One region of the Nonomuraea sp. JJY05 genome, then DNA from elsewhere that is predicted to be linked to it. Evidence: riboswitches for the same ligand, from Rfam matches in the RefSeq annotation. Region 1 holds a riboswitch; each other region holds the start of a gene.

Region 1 (6,233 bases):
CCTGCGCAGCGCCGCCAGGTGGCCGCCCGTGGTGCCCAGGCTCTGCCCGAGCAGGGCCGCGAGCTGGGTGGTGGTGGCGGGCTCGGCCAGCTCGGCGAGGATGCGGGCGCGGCTGCGGCCGATCAGGGCCGACAGGTCGGCGTCGGCCGCGGCGGGCGCGGCCGCGGCGCCCCTCGCGGGGTAGATCATCGCGTACGGCCAGGCGTCCTCCAGGTAGGCGCCGACGGCGGTCGTGAACGCCGACGGCAGGAAGAGCAGCCCCTTGCCGCCGAGCCGGCGCAGCCCGTGGAGGCTCGTCAGCTCGACCTCGATCTGCCCCCGGGGCCGCCAGTGCACCTGCGGGCTGAGGTCCTCCAGCGCCGCCGCCCAGCCGTAGGCCGCCAGCCGTCCCGCCCGATGGGCGACGTCCCGCTGCAGGATCGCGCGGAAGCGCGGCCAGTCGTGGGCGACGATCTCCGTCCAGAGCGCCTGGTACGCGTCGGCGAGCCGCTCCACCACCCGCGGGTCCGCCAGCAGCTCCTTGACCGAGTCCGCCGCCGGCCGCCCGGCGAGCGCCCCGGCGATCTCCGCGTGCGCCTGCTCCAGCGGGGTCCCGCGCATGGCGGCCAGCTCCGCCTCGAACGGCACGTTCACCGCCGTCGGCGGCGGGGCGATGAAGGAGACGTTCGTGCCGCGCCGGTTGCCGCTGATCGCGGCCGAGGCCTCCAGCACGGGGTGGGCGCGTTCGAGCTCCCGGTACGTGCCCCGCCACCGCGCGGCCCACCGGCCGTGCACGCCCGCCTCCAACCGGCCGGCCAGTACCCACTGCGCGTGCATGGTCTCGATCAGCGGCGAGATCGCGAACCTGGTGGCCACCAGATCCTGCGGGGTGACCTCGATTCTTACCGGCACCTTTCGGTTATATCCGAAACAGTCGCCAGTCCGCCGGTCCGGTCCGCACCATCGTGGACGTGAAGGGGACGACGTTCGGCGAGGTGTTCGCCGTCAAGGAGTTCCGGGTCCTGTTCGGCGGCTTCGCGCTGCTGGTCGGCGGGGACTCGATCAAGATGCTGGCCCTGTCCGTGCTGGTCTACGCGCGGACCGGCTCGGCCGGCCTGTCGGCCGCCGCGTACATGGCCGGCTGGCTGCCGTTCATCGTGGGCGGGCTGTTCCTGCTCTCGCTGGCCGACCGGCTGCCGCCGCGGGCGCTGATGGTGACCGGCGAGGTGGTCAGGGCGGTGACGTGCCTGCTGCTGGCGTACGGGGGGCTGCCGGTCTGGGCGATGCTCGCGCTGGTGCTGGTCACGGGGCTGTTCACGCCGGTCTTCTTCGCCGCGCGGGCGGCGATGCTGCCCGACGTGCTGCCCGGCGACGCGTTCGTGCTGGGGCGGTCGGTCCTGAACGTGGCCTCCGCGAGCGCGCAGATCGCCGGGCTGGCGGCCGGGGGCGCGTTCCTGGCCGTCGCCGGGCCCTCGGGGGCGCTGGCCACGACCGCGGGCCTGGCCGCGGTGGCCGCCGTGGTGCTGCGGGCCGGGCTGCCGCACCGGGCCGCCCGGGGCGCGGCGCGTGCGGGCGCCGTGCGCGAGACGCTGCGGGTCAACCGGCTGCTGCTGGCCGACGGGAGGGTGCGCGGGCTGCTGCTGGCGGGGTGGCTGCCGTGCGTGTGCCTGGCCGGGGCCGAGGCCATGGTCGTGCCCTACCTGGGCGGGCAGGGGCAGGCCGGGGTGGTGCTCGCGGCGGCGGCCGGCGGGATGGCGGCGGGGGAGTTCGCGGTGGGCAGGTTCGCCGCGCCGGGGCTGCGGGAGCGGCTGTCGTTTCCGCTGGCGGTGCTGCTCGGCGTGCCCTGGGTGGGGTTCGCGCTCGGGCCGGGGATCGCGTGGGCCGCGGTGCTGGCCGCCGTGGCGACCGCGGGGCTGTCGTACCAGCTGGGGTTGCAGCGCCGGTTCGTGGAGTCGGTGCCCGAGGAGGTGCGCGGGCAGGCGTTCGGGCTGCAGTCGTCCGGGCTGATGACGGGGCAGGCGGCCGGGGCGGCGCTGGTCGGGGCGCTCGGCGAGGCGATCGCGCCCGGGCCCGCGATCGCGGTGGCGGGCGGTGCCGGGGTCCTGGTCGCGCTGGCGCTGGCGGGCGTGCTGCGCCCGGGTGGTGTGCGCGAAGCGGCCCCTCGCCTCTGACCGGCCGGGGCGGGCGGAAAACCCCCGCGATCGGGCGTGTCCCGACTATATGGTGCCGTTCGTGGACACTCTGGAAAGCCTCGTCATCGCCCGGCGGCTGCGCGTTCCCATCGGCGATGCGCCCGCCGGCTCCACGCCCGGCTGGGGGGACACCGCCGCCCGCCAGCTCGACGCGGCACTGCTCAGCGTCGGCTTCACGTGCTCGGCCACGCTGCTGGAGCGGCTGTCCGGGCTGCGCGGCGAGACCGTGGTTGACCTCGGCGTCCGCATTCTGGCCGCCGTCCGCACTCTCGTGGGTGACCACGTCCGGCACAACGCCTACTTCCTCGACTTCCCGAAGAACGTGCCCGACACCCTGGAGTTCTGGGCCGGGCTCCTGCGCGAGACCCTGCTCGACCCGGTCTCCGCCGGCGTCCGGACCTCGACGCTCAACCTGCTCTCCCTGCCCGGCTACGGACGTTACCAGCACACCTACGCCGACCTGCTGGCCGCGCACGCCGAGCTGGTCCCGCTGGCCGGGGACCGGGTGACCGTGCTGGAACTGGGCGGGAGCCTGGAGTCGGAGGCCCGGGAGCTCTACTTCTCGCTGGCGGGCTCCGAGGTGCCCCTGGCCGCCGAGGACCTGGAGGCGCTGCGCCTGCTGGCCGGGTCCTGCGCCGAGGAGCCCGAGCGCATCCCCGTGCGCGAGAACCGCGCGATCGTCAACGAGGTCCGGCTGGCCGGGGGCCGGCCGCTGCTGGTCGACACCGTGACCGACGTGCTCCGGCTCGCCTGCGGCAGCTCCGGCGGCGATGTCACGCTGGCCGAGCCCACCAGGTTCCGCTCGTTCCGCCGGGCCGAGCGCCGCACCCTGCTGGGCGCCCTGGACGCGGTCGCCTCCCCGGCCAAGCTCGGCGACGTTCCGCGCCACCGGGAGCAGTGGAAGCGGCTCGGCGAACGGCTGCACCCCCACGAGTACCCGCAGTTCCCGCGCGCCCAGGACGTCTTCGAAACGGCCAGGGGCGCCCGCCGGGCCCCGAGCCTGGACGGCCGGGTCGAGGCCGCCCTGTCGTCGGGCCGTGCCGCCGAGGCCGTGAAGCTGCTGGAGAGGGCGCCCGGCGCGCTGCTGCGCCGCCTCGACCACCTGCTGCGGACCGGCCTGTCCACGACGGTCGTGCTGGAGGCCGTGGAAGGCGCCGTCTCGGGCGCCTCCGGCCGCGTCCTGCTGTCGCTGCGCGAGCACCTGCAGAACCGGCTCACCCCCGTCGCGGGCCGCGTCTTCGTCAACCGGCACGGCAGGGCGTGGGCGGCCCCCGACTCCCGCTCGCCGCTGGAGGAGGAGGCCCTGGCGCGGGCGCTGGGCATCCTGGACCAGGAGATCGCCCGTCGCCTCCCCGACCCCGGCGAGCTGATCGTCGATCCCGACGTGCTGGACGTCGCCCTGCCGCTGTCCGGCAAGGCCGTCGTGCCCGGCCTCGGGATGCTGCCCCGGGGCTCGGTGTCGGCGGTGGACGGCGAGCTGCTCAGGTTCTTCGTCCACTGGCACGAGGCCCGGCAGCGCACCGACTACGACCTGTCCGCGCTCATGCTCGACGCCACCTATGACAACCCGACGCACATCTCCTGGACGAACTACACCAACGGCTTCGCCCAGTACTCCGGCGACCTCACCGAGGCGCCCGACGGCGCGTCCGAGTTCATCGACATCCGGCTCGCCGCCGCGACCCAGCCGATCATCATCCCGCAGGTGAACGTCTACGCCGGGGAAGGCTTCGACGAGGCCGCCGAGGCGTTCTTCGGCTACATGACCAGGGACGCCGAGCAGGAAGGCAGCCCGTTCGAGCCGCGTACCGTGCGCATGAAGTCGGACCTGCGCGGCTCCGGCCGGATCGCCCTGCCGCTCGTCTTCCTGCGCGGCGCCGACGGCGGCTGGCTGGTGAAGTGGCTGCACCTCTACCTGAAGGGGCACCCCGGCTTCAACCAGGTGGAGGGCAACCGGGTCAGCGCCTCCCTGCTGGTGCGCTCCATCGTCGAACGCGACCACCTGCGCGTTCGCTACCTGGCCGACCTGCTGCGCGCGAAGAGCTCGGCGGCCGGGCACACCACCTATATCGGGCTGGAGGCGCCGGCCGGCCTCCCGGCGGAGTCGCGCGTCTACACGGCCGGGACGCTGCACGAACTGATCCCCGCCTGATACGTTCGGCTTCCGGTCGTGAGGCCATTCGAGGGCTTCCTTCTCCTGGTTCGAATCCAGGTGGGCCCCCTGGGCCTACTCGGCTGCTAGCTCCCGAGCCTTCCTCACGACCGGGCCGTGCCTTCTGCTAGCGTTGGCGGCGACGCGGGGTGCCCGGGCTGCCGGGCTGAGATCACACCCGTCGAACCTGATCTAGTTCGCACTAGCGAAGGGACGTCATCGGTGACCTTCTGTGAGAAGATCTGGGCGCGCACGGCCACGCTGCTCGAGGCGATCCACGACCACCCGTTCAACACCGCGCTCGGCGACGGCACCCTCGACCGCGAGCGCTTCGCGTTCTACCTCGTCCAGGACGGGCGCTACCTGGTGGCCTACGCCAAGGTCCTCGCGACCGCCTCGGCCCGCGCCACCGCCCCGGCCGACGCCGCGTTCTTCGCGCAGAGCGCGCACACGGCGCTGGTCGTCGAGCGGGCCCTGCACACCGGCTACCTGGAGCAGTTCGGGCTGACGGCCGGCGAGACGGCGGCCGTCGCCACCTCGCCGACCTGCCTGGCCTACTCCTCCTACCTCCAGGCCACCGCCCTGGCCGCGCCCTTGCCCGTGCTCGCCGCCGCCGTGCTGCCGTGCTTCTGGGTCTACCAGGACGTCGGCGCGGCGCTGCTCGAACGTACGGCGGGCGCGGCCGACCACCCGTACCGGACCTGGATCGGCACCTACTCCGACCCCGCCTTCGCCGCCTCGGTCGAGCAGGCCAAGGCCATCACCGACCGGCTGGCCGAGACCGCCGACCCCGAGACCCGCCGGGCGATGGACGAGGCGTTCTGCCGGGCCACCGAGTACGAGTGGATGTTCTGGGACAGCGCCTGGCGCCTGGAGGCCTGGCCCACCGGCCGGTGGCTCCAGCCGGCCCTCACGCGAACGACGCGCTGAGCTCCCGGCGCAGCTCGCGAGCCTGGTGCAGGTAATGGGTGGCCAGCGCGGCACGCCCGGCCGAGCGGTACAGCTCGCCGAGCGTCTGGTAGGTGTCCGCCTCCCCGCTGCGGTCCCCCAGTTGCTGGAAGATCACCAGGGAGCGCTCCAACTGGTCGGAGCCGTCCGAACGCTCGCCCCTGGCCACCTGGAGCCCGCCCAGGTTCCGCATCGCGTACGCGCCGCAGTGGCGGTCGCCCAGCGCCTCGAAGATGTCCAGCGCGTGCCCCTGGTAGCGCATGGCCCGGTCCGACTCGGCGAACAGGTCGTACATGCGGCCGAGCTGCATCGACACGCAGCCCTCGCGGTGGGCGTCGTCGAGCTCCTCGGCCAGCCGCAGCGCGTCCCCCAGCCACCTGGACGCCTGCCGCAGATCCCGCAGCGACAGATAGACGCGCCCGATCGCCTGCCGCGCGTACGCCTCGCCGCTGCGGTCGCCGATGGCCAGGAACATGGCCAGCGCCTGCCGGAAGGACCCGAGCGCCTTGAGATGGCGGCTGGAGAACTGGTTGACCGCCGCCAGCCCGCAGATCGAGATGGCCTCGCTCCGCGTGTCGCCCAGCTCGTGGAAGATGGCGCGGGCTCGCCGGAACATGTCCTCGGCCTCGGCGTAGCGGTCCTGGTAGAGGCAGACCTGGGCCAGGCCGCGCAGCATGGCGGCCTCCCCGTGGCGGTCGCCGGCCGCGCGGGCGCTGTCCAGCGCGAGGCGGTGCGTCAGCTGCCACTCGTCCAGGCGGCAGTGCAGGTCGAAGTACGGGACCAGGGTGGCGGCCAGCCCCCACGCGGACTGGGCCAGGCCCGCGCCGGCGGCCAGCCGTACGGCCTCCACCAGGGACTCCCGCTCGGCGTCGAACCACGACAGCGGCTGGGCGGTCAGCCGGCCGAGGGTCTCCCGCTCCAGGCTCCAGCGGGGCGCCAGGTCGGACGTGAGCCCGAAGAGA
Region 2 (6,233 bases), on a different contig from region 1:
ACGAACCTCTCAAAGATCCGTTCTCGGTCAGTCGGTGCGATACCGACCCCTTCATCGTCCACCACCACGACGACGTTGTCGGCCTCGGGCCAGGCCTCCACGCTGATCAAGCCGCCCTTGGGCGAGTACTTGAACGCGTTCTCCAGCAGCTGCCCCAGCACGATGTCCGTGGCCAGCGCGTCCCCCAGGACGTTCGGCAGCCCGTCCTGGATGACCACCTCGACCCGGTGCTTGTCCGACAGCGCCGGCAGCCCGAGCGTGGCCGCGTCGATCCGCTCCGCCAGGTCGAACTCCTCGATCCGCACCTTGAGCTCGTCGGCGCCCGCCCTGGCCCCGAGCAGCAGGTGGTCCATGAGCTCGCCCAGCGACCTGGACCGCTCGGCGATCGTGTGCACGGCAGAGCGGCGTTCGGGGTCGCTCATCTTGTCCCAACGCCGGTCGAGCGTGCTGGCGAACCCGCGCACGATCGTGATCGGCGTCCGCAGTTCGTGGCTGGTCGTGGCCAGGAACAGGTCCTTGGCCTCCTCGAGTTCCTTGGCCGTGGTCACGTCGCGGAAGTCGATGACCACCTCGCCGGTCTCCTCGATCTGCGCGCTCACCACGTCCAGCCACCGCCCGGTCTCCATCTGGAACGTGACCTTCTCGCCCGGCTTGGGCAGCGGGAACGGCGGCGGCCCGCCGATGACGGCCTCGGCCGGGAACGCGGTGAGCTCGGCGGCGGCGGGGTTCCAGCGGACGACCCGCCCCGACCCGTCGAGCACGGCGATGCCGTCGGCGCTGGCGTCGAAGACGGCCTGCTCGTGCGCCCGCTGCCGCACCGCCTCCTGGTAGGCAACCGCGTTGCCGACGGCGATGCCCGCGTGGCCCGCCAGGAGCTCCAGCAGCTCCAGTTCGAGGTGTCCGGGTGTGCTCTGGGCGAACAGCGCGTACAGGGCCCCGTACGGGCGCCCTCCGACGGCGGCCAGGCCCAGCGCGATCGTGTGCAGCCCCTTCAGCCGGGCCCACACCAGGTCCTCGAGCCCATTCGACTCCAGCATGACGGTCTTGCCGGTGCGTAAGAGCTTGTCGACGAGGCTCGTGCGCAGGTCCGTGGTGGTGCCCCTGATGGCCTCCGGCAGCTGGTACGTGCTGACCAGCCGTAACCGGTCACCCTCGATCAGCACGAACCCGCCCGCGTCCGCCCCGGTGAGCTCCGTGAGGCTGGCCGAGATCCGGTCGAGCACGGCCGACAGCTCCAGCTCGGAGTTGATGTCGCCGACCACGTCGGTGAGCCGGCGCACCAGCCTGGCCCGGCGCGCCATGCGGTCCTTGGCCACCTGGTCGGCCCGCGCGAGGTGGTGCACGCAGACATATCCGGCCACGGCGCTGCCCAGGCGCAGCGCGCTGATGTCGACGCGCACGTCGAGCAGGGTCCCGTCGTCGCGTAAGCGCTTGGTGCGGACCGACACCTGGCCGCCGGTGCGCACGCGTTCGAGCACGGCGTTGTGCTCAGCGGTCAGCTCGCCCGGCACGATCGGCGCCCGGCGCCCGAGCATCTCCTCCGCCGTCCACCCGAACAGCCGCTCTGCCGCCTCGTTCCAGACCAGAACGCTCTGATCACGGTCGACGACCACGACGGCGTTGGGCGAACCGGCGAGGGCAGCGCGAGCTATCTCGTCGTCACTACCGGCCCATTCGTCCCCCACTCCTCCATAGTGCACGTGGCGTGGTGAGTGCGTCGGGCGATCCGTCCGATACGCTGCGGGCACGGTGATTCTCGGCTGCGGGAGGCTGGTGGCATGTCGAGCGGCGACCTCGATGCCCTGTTGCGCGTGACCTCCAGCACCTATCGAGGTGAAACCCATCCTGACATCGCGTTCGGCACCTATGACGGGGCCGTCGGCCGGCTGGTGCTCGCGGTCACCGGCAAGGGCATCGCGGCGTGCAGCTTCGAGCCGGAAAACGCCGTGTTCGAGCTGGTCACGAGGCACGTGGGCACGTTCATCGGGCCGGACCCGCGCCGGCTCGACCCGGTGCGCAGGGAGCTGGACGCCTACTTCTCCGGCCGCCTGCGCGCGTTCACCACGCCCGTCGACCTGACCCTGGCGACCTCCTTCGCCCGCACGGTGCTGCAGAAGACGATGGCGGTCCAGTACGGCACCACCACGACGCTGGAGGAGATCGGCGCGAGCATCGGCAGGCCGCGCGCGCTGCGGGCGATCGGCAACGCGCTGGCCTCCAACCCCGTGTGCGTGATCGTGCCGTGCCACCGGGTGGTGCGTGAGGACGGCGCGCTCGGCGACTACGCGGGCGGCGCGCTCGCCAAGCAGCACCTGCTCAACGTCGAAAAGCGCGCGTCGACCAGCCGATCAGCAGGGTGATCAGCGCGGCGGCGATGGCCGCGCCGAGCGCTCCGTTCATCCACGGCTGCCGGGTGAAGCCGATGGCGTCGCGGATCCCCTGCCAGAAGTCGTCCCATGGCTTGACCGTGGGCGTGGAGGTCGTCAGCCAGTACGCCACGAAGCCGAGGGCCCACGGCACCAGCCTCGACCAGCGCGAGGGCGCGTTCTCCGCGGTGTTCCAGCTCCGCGAGCCGCCGAGCACGAAGTAGTCCACGGCCAGCACCGCGAACATCGGCACGAACACCGCCCCGATCACCCCCAGGAACGCCCCGTACGAGTTGACGTCCACGACCAGGGCGATCGTCACGCTCAGCACGCCGATGGCGACGGAGAACAGGCGCCGGTCGACCCGCGGCATCAGGTTCTGCAGCGAGACCGTGGTGGAGTAGACGTTGGCGAACGACTGGTCGGTCTCGCGCAGCACCAGGATCGCGAAGAACAGCGCGCCCAGCGGCACCGCCACGAACGGGCCGAACACCGACGTCCCGTCGGCCGCCACCCTGTCCGCCCCCGCCATGGCCACCGCGAACACGCCCAGGCCCAGGCAGGCCACCTGCGCCAGCGTGTAGCCCCCGACCACGCCGGTGAACGCGGCCCTGCTCGACCTGGAGTGCCGGGCGAAGTCGGCCGCCATCGGCACCCACGACACCGACAGCGCGATCACGTAGTCCACCGCCGGGGCGAACGCCGTCCAGGACCCCCCGGTGTGCGCGGGCGCCCTGGTCAGGAAGAACCAGGCGAACCACACCATCGACACGATCACGCCGATGGTGACGTACCGCCGCAGCAACCTGACCGACCCGAGCGGCCAGATCGTGAGCGCGGTGGTCAGCACCCCCGCCGCGATCACCCACACCTGGTACGGCACGGCGCCGAAGATCGCGCTGGCCGCCTTGGCGATCACCCACAGCTCGAACGCGGCCCAGCCGAGCATCTGGACGATGTTCAGCACCGTGGGAACGTACGAGATCCGCGCCCCGAACAGGCCCCGCAGCAGCACCATCGCGGGCTGTCCCGTCTGGGTGCCCGGGACGGCCGACAGGCCCACCATGGCGGTGCCGATCAGGCTGCCGACCACGGTGGCCAGGAGCGCGGCGGTCAGGCTGAGCGGAGCGTTGCCCAGGGGATTGAGCAGGAGCAACGCTCCGGAGAAGCCCAGGAGGCTGACTCCGAGGTTCGCCCAGAGCGCACCCTGGTCGAGCACGCCCAGGGTCTTCGGCGGCCTGCCTTCGAGGGTCAGCGGAACTTCGTCGACGACATGCGTCATCGCACACTCCCTACGCCGGCATTACCCGGACAGGTTCGTGCGGTCGGCGACGGCCTCAGTCGCCCTCTCAGCCTGGTTGCCCCAAGCTCCCGCGTTGACAGGTATGGCAAAGCTGGGATCAACCCAGCTTGCGACCCCATGATGCCCTACTCCCACGCCAAATTGCCAGACCGGCCGGCGCGACCACGGAGGACGAGAGGCGTTCGCGGGCGTCCACGACATCAGGCTTCTCGCCGTCCACAGCCTGTGTCTTACGGGAATCTCCTCACCCGACGCCCTGACCTGCAGCTTCTTCCCGAGCCGCATTCCAGCACGTGAGATGTCGCCGCGCTGTATCCACAGCTTGTCCACACGTCATCCACAGCACGGGCAGGTCCCCGGCGCAAGTTCACACAGGCTGTCCACAGGTCTGCCCACAGGGCGATGTGCGTTCCCGAACGCAGTAGCGGAAGCATCCCCCAACCGGTCGCGCGCCCGGCCGCTACGCCACGAACGGCTGCTGCCCGGTCTCGCTGACCATCGGGCGGCGCGCGAACTCCCACGACTGCATGCCGCCGCCCACGTTGACGGCGTCGCGCCCGAGCTGGTTGAGCCAGGCCGCGACCTGCAGGGACCGGCCGCCCACCCGGCAGACGACGTAGACCGTGCGGTCGCCGGGCACCTCGTCGACCCGCCCCTGGATCTGCGTCATGGGGATGTGCACGGCCTCCGGGGCGTGCCCTGCGACCCATTCGTCCTGCTCGCGGACGTCGAGCAGGTAAGCGTCTGCGGGAACGGCACTGGCCTCTATCTCAGGAACGGTCATGACTCCATCATCTCGCGCCTGGCGTCGTAGGCCGCACGCGCCGCGGCGATCTCCTCCTGGTGCGCCTCCGTCCAGGTGACCAGGGACTTGATGGTCTCGTGCAGAGTACGGCCGAGCGGCGTGAGCGCGTAGTCCACCCTGGGCGGCACGACGGGGTGGACCGTGCGGCTGACCAGGCCGTCGCGCTCCAGCTGGCGCAGGGTCACGCTGAGCATGCGCTGGCTGACACCGTCGATCTCACGGCGGAGCTGGGTGAAGCGCAGGCTCTGGCAGTCGAGCAGGGCGATCACGAGCAGCGACCACTTGTCGGCGATGCGGTCGAGGATCTGGCGCACTTCGCAGTCCTCGCGCGTGTCCCACTGGCGCACGTCGTAGTCGTCGAGCGGTTCCACGGTGTCTTCTTCCATCGGGCTCATTTGAGAAGGCGGGACAGCCGGCGGTCGGCGAGGGGCTTGCCGCCGGTCTGGCAGGTGGGGCAGTACTGCAGCGAGGAGTCCGCGAAGGACACCTCGCGGATGGTGTCGCCGCAGACGTCGCACGGCTGCCCGGCCCGGTTGTGGACCCGCAGTCCCGACTTCTTCTCCGCCTTGAGGTCCTTGGCCGCCAGCCCGTGCGCCCGCTCCACTGCCTCCTGCAGGGTGGTGACGATGGCCTCGTGCAGGTCGGCGATCTGCGCGTCCGTCAGCGTGGCCGCGATCTTGAACGGGGACATCTTCGCCGCGTGCAGCACCTCGTCCGAGTACGCGTTCCCGATGCCGGCGACGATCTTCTGGTCGCGCAGCAGCCCCTTGATCTGGATGCGGTTGCCGCCCACGATGCGCTTGAGCGCCTCGACGGTGAAGGACTCGTCGAGGGGGTCGGGGCCGAGGGCGGCGATGCCGGGGACCTCGTCCGGATTTTTGGTGACATAGACGGCCAGGCGCTTCTGCGTCCCCGCCTCCGTCAGCTCGAAGCCGGGCGCCAGCCCCTCCTCGTCGGGCGCCAGCCGGACCCGTACCGCGAGCGGGCTCTTGCCCGGACGTACGGGCTTGGCTCCCGACAGGTCGTCGCGCCAGCGCAGCCACCCCGCCCGGGCCAGGTGGATGACCAGGTGGAGGCCGTCGCAGTCGAGGTCGAGGAACTTGCCGTGGCGCGCCACGGCGGTGATGGTCAGCCCGCCGAGCGCGGTCACCGGCGGATCGAACGTCTTGAGCGCCTGGATGGCCACCACGTCGACCCCCAGGACCGTGCGGCCCACGGCCCGCTCGCGCAGGAAATGGGTGAGCGACTCCACTTCGGGAAGTTCCGGCATGTCCCCAGGGTACGTGCGCGTCCGGCCGTCCACAGCCTGTGGACGGCTACGGCACGCTCCAGAAGGCCAGCTCGTGCGCCATCCCCTCGGCGAACAGCTCCTCGGCCCGCGCCGGGTCCGGTCCGACCTCGTCGATCATCTGTCCGATCCGGGCGGTGAGCGCCGCGAACGCCGGATCCGCGTACGTGTCCACCCACGCCCGATATCTCGGCTCAGCGGGCGGATTCTCCGCCAATATCTGCCCGAGACTCGAATATCCCCACATACACGGATAAAGCGCCGCCAACCCCTCCCCATACGACGCCGCCGACTCCAGCAGGAACGCCGTGTAAGCCGCGCACGCCGGCCCTTTCACCGCCCCCTCCAGATCGGCGCCGAACTCGGCCGACAGCGACCTGTGCAGGCTCAACTCGTCGTGGTACGTGGTGTGCGCCAGGTCCACCAGGTCACCCAGATGCCCGTCGGGCGCCTGCCAAGCCAGCCGCGCGA
Region 3 (6,233 bases), on a different contig from region 1:
TAGGGCTGCTGGCCGGTGACCAGCTCGAACAGCATGATGCCCGCGGCGTAGACGTCGCTGCGCACGTCGGCGGCGCCGGTGGTGACCTGCTCGGGCGCCATGTAGCCGATGGTGCCGATCATCACGCCGGTGCGGGTCTGGTTGGTGGCCTCGATGGCCCGGGCCAGGCCGAAGTCGACGACCTTGACCCGGCCGTCGTCGGTCATCAGGACGTTTTCCGGCTTGACGTCGCGGTGGACCATCCCGGCCTGGTGGGCCGCGCCGAGGGCGGCGAGCACCGGGATCATGATCTCGAGCGCCTCGCGGGCGGGCAGCCTGCCGCGCTCGCGCAGGATGTCGCGCAGCGTCTTGCCGGGCACGTACTCCATCGACAGGTAGACGACGTCGGCGTCGGTCCCCTGGTCGAAGACGTGCACCACGTTGGGATGGGAGAGGCGGGCAACCGACTTGGCCTCGCCGATGAACCTCCGGACGAACGCCGGGTCCTCGGCCAGCGAAGGGTGCATGACCTTCAGCGCCACCGTCCGGTCCAGGCGGACGTCCAGCGCGAGGTAGACGGTCGCCATACCGCCCCGGGCGATCCGGCTCTCGATGCGGTATCGCCCATCGAGGAGCCGCCCGACCAGGGGGTCCGCAGTCGTCGTATCCACCCCGCTGAGTTTACGGGCGTTTTGCCACTGGGAGGGCCTCGCCGCCCGAAACCGATGCTGAGACGTTCCCGTTGGAACGTCCCAGCTCCCCACGCGTCACTCGGGTCAGGGAGTCATCGGTGAGGAGGCCTCGGCGTAGCGCCTGCGCGGGATGCGGCCCGCCAGCCGCGCCAGCCGTCCGGCCTCCACGGCCTGCTTCATGGCGAGCGCCATGAGATCGGGCCGCTGCGCCCTGGTGACCGCCGTGGCCAGCATGACGGCGGCGCAGCCCAGCTCCATCGCCAGCGCGGCGTCGCTGGCCGTGCCGATGCCCGCGTCGAGCACCACCGGCACGGACACGGCCTCGACGATCAGCTCGATGCTGTGCGGGTTGCGGATGCCGAGGCCCGAGCCGATCGGCCCGCCCAGCGGCATGACGGCCGCGCAGCCCGCCTGCTCCAGCCGCCGCGCCAGCGCGGGGTCGTCCCCGATGTACGGCAGCACCACGAACCCGTCGGCGACCAGCCGCTCGGCCGCGTCGAACGTCTCGATCGGGTCGGGCAGCAGCGTGCGCTCGTCGGCGATGACCTCGACCTTGATCCAGTTCGTGCCGAGGGCCTCCCTCGCCAGCCGCGCCGTCAGCACGGCCTCGCCCGCCGTGAAGCAGCCCGCCGTGTTGGGGAGCACCTTGATGTCCCGCTTGCGCAGCACGTCAAGGACCGAACCGGGGGCGCTGGGGTCGACCCGCCGGATCGCCACCGTGGTCAGCTCGGTGCCGGAGGCGGCCAGCGCCTGGTCGAGCACGTCGAGCGAGGGCGCGCCGCCGGTGCCCATGATGAGCCGGGAGGAGAAGCTCTCCCCGGCGATGATCAGATCATCCACCTTGCACCGCCGTCAGAACCTCCACCCGGTCACGGTCGCTGAGCGCCGTCGTCTCCCACGAGCTCCGCGTGACCACCTCGTCGTTGACGGCCACGGCCACTCCGGTGGTGGCCGTGGTCAATGTGCGTACGGCCTGCGCCACGGTCATGCCGTCGGCCACCTCGTGCGAGGCTCCGTTGATCGTCACAATCATGAAATTTCCCGAAATCTCCCAGGTGAGCACATTGCCGCGAGCTCGCCCTCCTCGCCCAGCAGGATGTCCGCCGTGAGCGGCGACAGGAGCACGCCGCCCCGGTGATGACCGGTGGCCAGCGCCAGCCCCGGGGTGCCGCTCGGCCCGATGAGCGGCAGGTTGTCCGGCGTGCCCGGCCGCAGCCCGGCCACCACGTCGGAGACCTCCAGCTCGGTGACGCCCGGCACCAGCTCCCTGGCGTCGCGCAGCAGCTCGTAGAGCCCGCCCGCGGTCACCCTGGTGTCGAAGCCCATCTCCTCCTGCGTGGCCCCGACCACCAGCTCGCCGTCGCCCCGGGGGACGAGGTAGACCGGAGTGCCGTGCACGGTGCCGCGGACGCACCGGGTGAGCAGCGGCTGCGGGGAACGCAACCGCATGATCTGCCCCTTGACCGGCCGCACCGGCACCTCGGCCAGCCCGGCGCTCCACGCCCCGGCCGCCAGGACCACCCGCTCCGCCCGCAGCTCGGCCCGCCGGTCATCGTCGCCGGACGGCTCCAGGCGAACCCCCGTGACCCGGCCGCCGTCGCGCAGCAGCTCGCCGGCGCGCGCCCGTACGAGCTGGACTCCGCGCCGCTCGAGCGCGGCGAGCAGCGCCGCCGTCACGCGGCGCGGGTCCACCCAGGAATCGCCGGCGGCCAGCAGCCCGCCCCGCACCGAGGGGGCCAGCATGGGCTCCAGGCGGCGGCACTCGCGGCCGGTCAGCCGCCGGACGGGCAGCTCCAGCTTCTCCAGGTAGGCGGCCAGCTCGTCCAGCGCGGCCAGGTCGTCCGCCCCGAACGCCACGTCGAGGGTCCCCTCGGAGCGCAGGTCCAGGGCCTCGGGGCCTGCCAGACCCGCGTCGGCGGCCAGCTCGGCGGCGAAGTCGGGCCAGCGGCGCAGCGACGCCACGCCGAGCCGCAGCAGCGGCACCTCCGTGTAGGTGACCTCGCTGACCGGCGCCAGCATCCCCGCCGCCGCGTGCGAGGCCCCCGAGGCGGGGGCCGGGTCGACCAGGGTGACGGGCCGCCCCTCGCGAGCCAGCCGCCAGGCCACGGAGAGCCCGACGACCCCGCCGCCCACGATCACGTCCATCCGCGCTCCCTTCGCCGGCATGATCCGGATCAGGTGTCTTGCGGTCGAAGGCCCGAAGGCAGCCTTCCTCTCAGCCCGGTCACGGCCGGACTCCCGCGCGTCTTACGCCCCCAGCCTACGGCCTCGCTGCGACGCCCGGACACCGGCCCACGTTAGGGTCATGAACGTGAACAGAGTCGTGGTGGTGGGAGCGGGCCTGGCCGGAGTGCGCACCGTGGAGGCGCTGCGCGCACGGGGGTTCGGCGGAAGGATCACGCTGGTCGGGGAGGAGCGGCATCGCCCCTACGACCGTCCACCGCTGTCCAAGGCCGTGCTGTTCGGTGACGCCGACACCAGCTACGTCGACACCGACCTCGCGGCGATCGACGTGGAGTTCCGGCCAGGGGTGAGCGCCAAGGCGCTGCGCGAGGGCGTCGTGGAGACCACGGAGGGCGAGATCGGCTACGACGGGCTGGTCATCGCCACCGGCGCCGAGCCGATCAGGCTGCCCGGCGACGGCCCGCAGCACGTGCTGCGCACGCTCGACGACGCCCACGAGCTCAGGGCCGTGCTCGTCCCCGGCGCCCGCGTCGCGATCATCGGCGCCGGCTGGATCGGCGCGGAGGTGGCCACCGCCGCCCGCCGCGCCGGGTGCGCGGTGACCGTGATCGAGGCCGGCCCGGCGCCGCTCGCCACGGCCGTCGGCGCCGAGATCGGGGCCCGCACCGAGCGCTGGTACGACGGCATCGACCTGCGGCTCGACACCATGGTCGACTCCGTGGACGAGGGCGGCGTGCGATTGGTGGGCGGCGAGTTCGTGGACGCCCATGTGGTGGTCACGGGCATCGGCGTGCGCCCGGCCGTCGAATGGCTCACCGGCGCCGACATCGACCTCCACAACGGCGTCGTCGTGGACGAGCACCTGCGCGCCTCCCTCCCCGGCACGGTCGCCGTCGGCGACTGCGCCGCCTGGTGGTCGCGCCGCTGGCAGACCAGGCTCAGGGTCGAGCACTGGGACACCGCGCTCAACGCCCCCGAGGTGGCCGCCGCGAGCCTGCTGGGCGAGGACATCGCGTACGATCCCGTTCCGTACTTCTGGTCGGAACAGTTCGGGCACATGGTGCAATATGCCGGTCATCATTCGGCCGGAGAGCGCTTGATCTATCGGGGCGAGCCGGAGGGCAAGTGGTCGGCCGTCTGGCTCACGGCCGACGACGTCCTCGCCGCGGTGCTCGCCGTGGACCGGCCGCGGGACCTCGTACAGGGGCGCCGCATCATCGACGCGGGACACCGTCTCGACGCGGAACGCCTGGTAGATCCAGAAGTCCCTCTACGGGATTGTGTTGTTTGAGCAAGCACGGCATGTGGTAGTTGTGGTTTCGTGACGCTTTCTGTTGCACAGATCGACCGGGAGACCGACCAGCTCGTCGACGAGTGGCTCACGCTCCCCGAAGTGGCCTCGCGCCTAGACCTTCCGATCGGCCGGGCCAAGCAACTCCTCAAGGACCACAAGCTGCTCGGTGTACGCCGGGGGAGCGGCGGGCCGCAGGTGCCTGCGGTGTTCCTCGATGGAAAGGATGTGATGAAGGGCCTGCCCGGCACGCTGACCGTGTTGCTGGACGCCGGCTACGACGATGTCGAGTCGCTGCGCTGGCTCTTCACCCCTGACGAGTCCCTGCCCGGATCGCCGATCGAGGCGATCAAGGCCGGCCGTCATACCGAGGTCAAGCGGCGTGCCCAAGCCCTCGGTTTCTGAAGCCCGCCTCTATCTCTGCACCGACGGCCGCCGCGACCGCGGCGACCTGGCAGAGTTCCTCGACTCGGTGCTGGCCGGCGGCGTGGACATCATCCAGCTGCGGGAGAAGGGCCTGGAGGCCCGCGAAGAACTCGCGCTCCTCGAAGTCTTCCGCGACGCCTGCGACCGGCACGGCAAACTGCTGGCCGTCAACGACCGGGCGGACATCGCCTACGCCGCCCGGCCCGACGTGCTCCACCTGGGGCAGGACGACCTTCCTGTGACGGTCGCGCGAGAGATACTCGGCGACGACATCGTCATCGGACGGTCCACCCACTCCGTGGCCGAGGCTTCCGCCGCGGCAGCGGAGCCGGGCGTCGACTACTTCTGCTGCGGCCCCATCTGGCCCACGCCCACCAAGCCCGGCCGCCCGGCCCCCGGCCCGCCGCTGCTCCGGCACGCGGCCGCGCTGGAGACCACGCGGCCGTGGTTCGGGATCGGCGGCATCGACCTCGCGAATCTGGACGAGGTGATGTCGTACGGCGTGCGCCGCGTGGTGGTCGTACGCGCGATCACGGACGCGGAGGATCCGGGCGCGGCGGCGGCGGAGTTCGCCAAGCGCCTGTCCTCCGTCTGACCGCGGCGGCAGCCCGACCACACGGGCCTTGGGATTCATGAGGCGCCCGCCACGAGACGGGGTTTGTGACCCCTGAGGCCCTGGACCGGCGAGCCGCCCGTCACCACGCGGGACCTGGGGAATCCATGAGGTCCCGGACCGGCGAGGCGCCCGCCACCAGGCGGGTGCCTCCAAGTCAGAGGCGCCCGTGCCGTTCGGTCAGGTCTTGCGGGAGGTGGCGGCGATGGCCAGCTCCGTCAGAGCCGCGCGCGCCTCCACCGTGATCGGCGCCCCGTCGAGCGCGGACAGCGCCTCGCCCAGATAGTCGCCGATCAGGTCCTCGCACTCCTGCAGCGCGCCCGTGTCGTCGATGATCTGCCGCAGCGTCTCCACCCCGCCCTCGTCCAGCCCGGGATCCCCGAGCAGCCGCCGGACGGTCTGCGCCGCACCCGGGGAGGCCGCCGCCAGCGTGCGGGCCACGAGCATCGTCCGCTTGCCCTCCCGCAGGTCGTCGCCGGCGGGCTTGCCCGTCTGCGCCGGGTCGCCGAAGACCCCCAGGATGTCGTCACGCAGCTGGAACGCGATCCCGACCCGCGTGCCGTAGCCCGTGCACAGCTCGTCCATCCAGGGAGCGAGCTTGCCGCCGGCGAGCACCAGCCCGAGCCGGAGCGGCTGCTCCACCGAGTACTTGCCGCTCTTGAACAGCGCCACCCGCAGCGCCGACTCGAACGTGTTCTCGCCGTGCGCCTGCTCCAGCAGGTCGAGGTACTGGCCGCACATCAGCTCCGTACGCATGTGGTCGTGCACGGGCTGGGCCGCCGCCAGGGACTCGGGCGGCAGGCCGCTGGTGCGCCACATCTCGCCCGACCAGATCAGCAGCAGGTTGCCCAGCAGGATCGCCGCGCCCTCGCCGAACTGCTCCCCGGACCCGTGCCAAGCCGACTTCTCGTGCAACGCCTGGAACCGGCGGTGCGCGGACGGCATGCCTCTGCGCAGGTCGCTCTTGTCCATCACGTCGTCGTGCACCAGCGCACTGGCCTGCAGCAGCTCCAGCGAGGCCGCCGCGGTGAAGATCTCGGGCACGTCC

What was found. Region 1 has a riboswitch for thiamine pyrophosphate ahead of tenA (thiaminase II). Riboswitches for the same ligand answer to the same signal wherever they lie in the genome.
Region 2: another riboswitch for thiamine pyrophosphate. It lies ahead of ACFKCF_RS17455 (purine-cytosine permease family protein); the one in region 1 lies ahead of tenA (thiaminase II).
Region 3: another riboswitch for thiamine pyrophosphate. It lies ahead of thiO (glycine oxidase ThiO); the one in region 1 lies ahead of tenA (thiaminase II).

The regions. Positions count from the first base shown of each region.
Region 1 covers NZ_JBIEIS010000074.1:2,132-8,364, reverse strand. The annotation lists gene ACFKCF_RS57975 (DUF5937 family protein) at 1-891, opposite strand, end outside; gene ACFKCF_RS57970 (MFS transporter) at 951-2,150, shown strand; gene ACFKCF_RS57965 (hypothetical protein) at 2,212-4,323, shown strand; TPP riboswitch at 4,459-4,554, shown strand; gene tenA (thiaminase II) at 4,546-5,253, shown strand; gene ACFKCF_RS57955 (BTAD domain-containing putative transcriptional regulator) at 5,234-6,233, opposite strand, start outside.
Region 2 covers NZ_JBIEIS010000010.1:124,126-130,358, reverse strand. The annotation lists gene ACFKCF_RS17465 (ATP-binding protein) at 1-1,685, opposite strand, end outside; gene ACFKCF_RS17460 (methylated-DNA--[protein]-cysteine S-methyltransferase) at 1,779-2,360, shown strand; gene ACFKCF_RS17455 (purine-cytosine permease family protein) at 2,317-3,648, opposite strand; TPP riboswitch at 3,639-3,751, opposite strand; gene ACFKCF_RS17450 (rhodanese-like domain-containing protein) at 4,130-4,453, opposite strand; gene ACFKCF_RS17445 (winged helix-turn-helix transcriptional regulator) at 4,450-4,860, opposite strand; gene ACFKCF_RS17440 (Fpg/Nei family DNA glycosylase) at 4,866-5,744, opposite strand; gene ACFKCF_RS17435 (TenA family protein) at 5,791-6,233, opposite strand, start outside.
Region 3 covers NZ_JBIEIS010000009.1:128,800-135,032, forward strand. The annotation lists gene pknB (Stk1 family PASTA domain-containing Ser/Thr kinase) at 1-650, opposite strand, end outside; gene ACFKCF_RS15720 (thiazole synthase) at 756-1,511, opposite strand; gene thiS (sulfur carrier protein ThiS) at 1,504-1,704, opposite strand; gene thiO (glycine oxidase ThiO) at 1,701-2,816, opposite strand; TPP riboswitch at 2,806-2,923, opposite strand; gene ACFKCF_RS15735 (NAD(P)/FAD-dependent oxidoreductase) at 2,977-4,146, shown strand; gene ACFKCF_RS15740 (Rv2175c family DNA-binding protein) at 4,177-4,551, shown strand; gene thiE (thiamine phosphate synthase) at 4,529-5,167, shown strand; gene ACFKCF_RS15750 (polyprenyl synthetase family protein) at 5,366-6,233, opposite strand, start outside.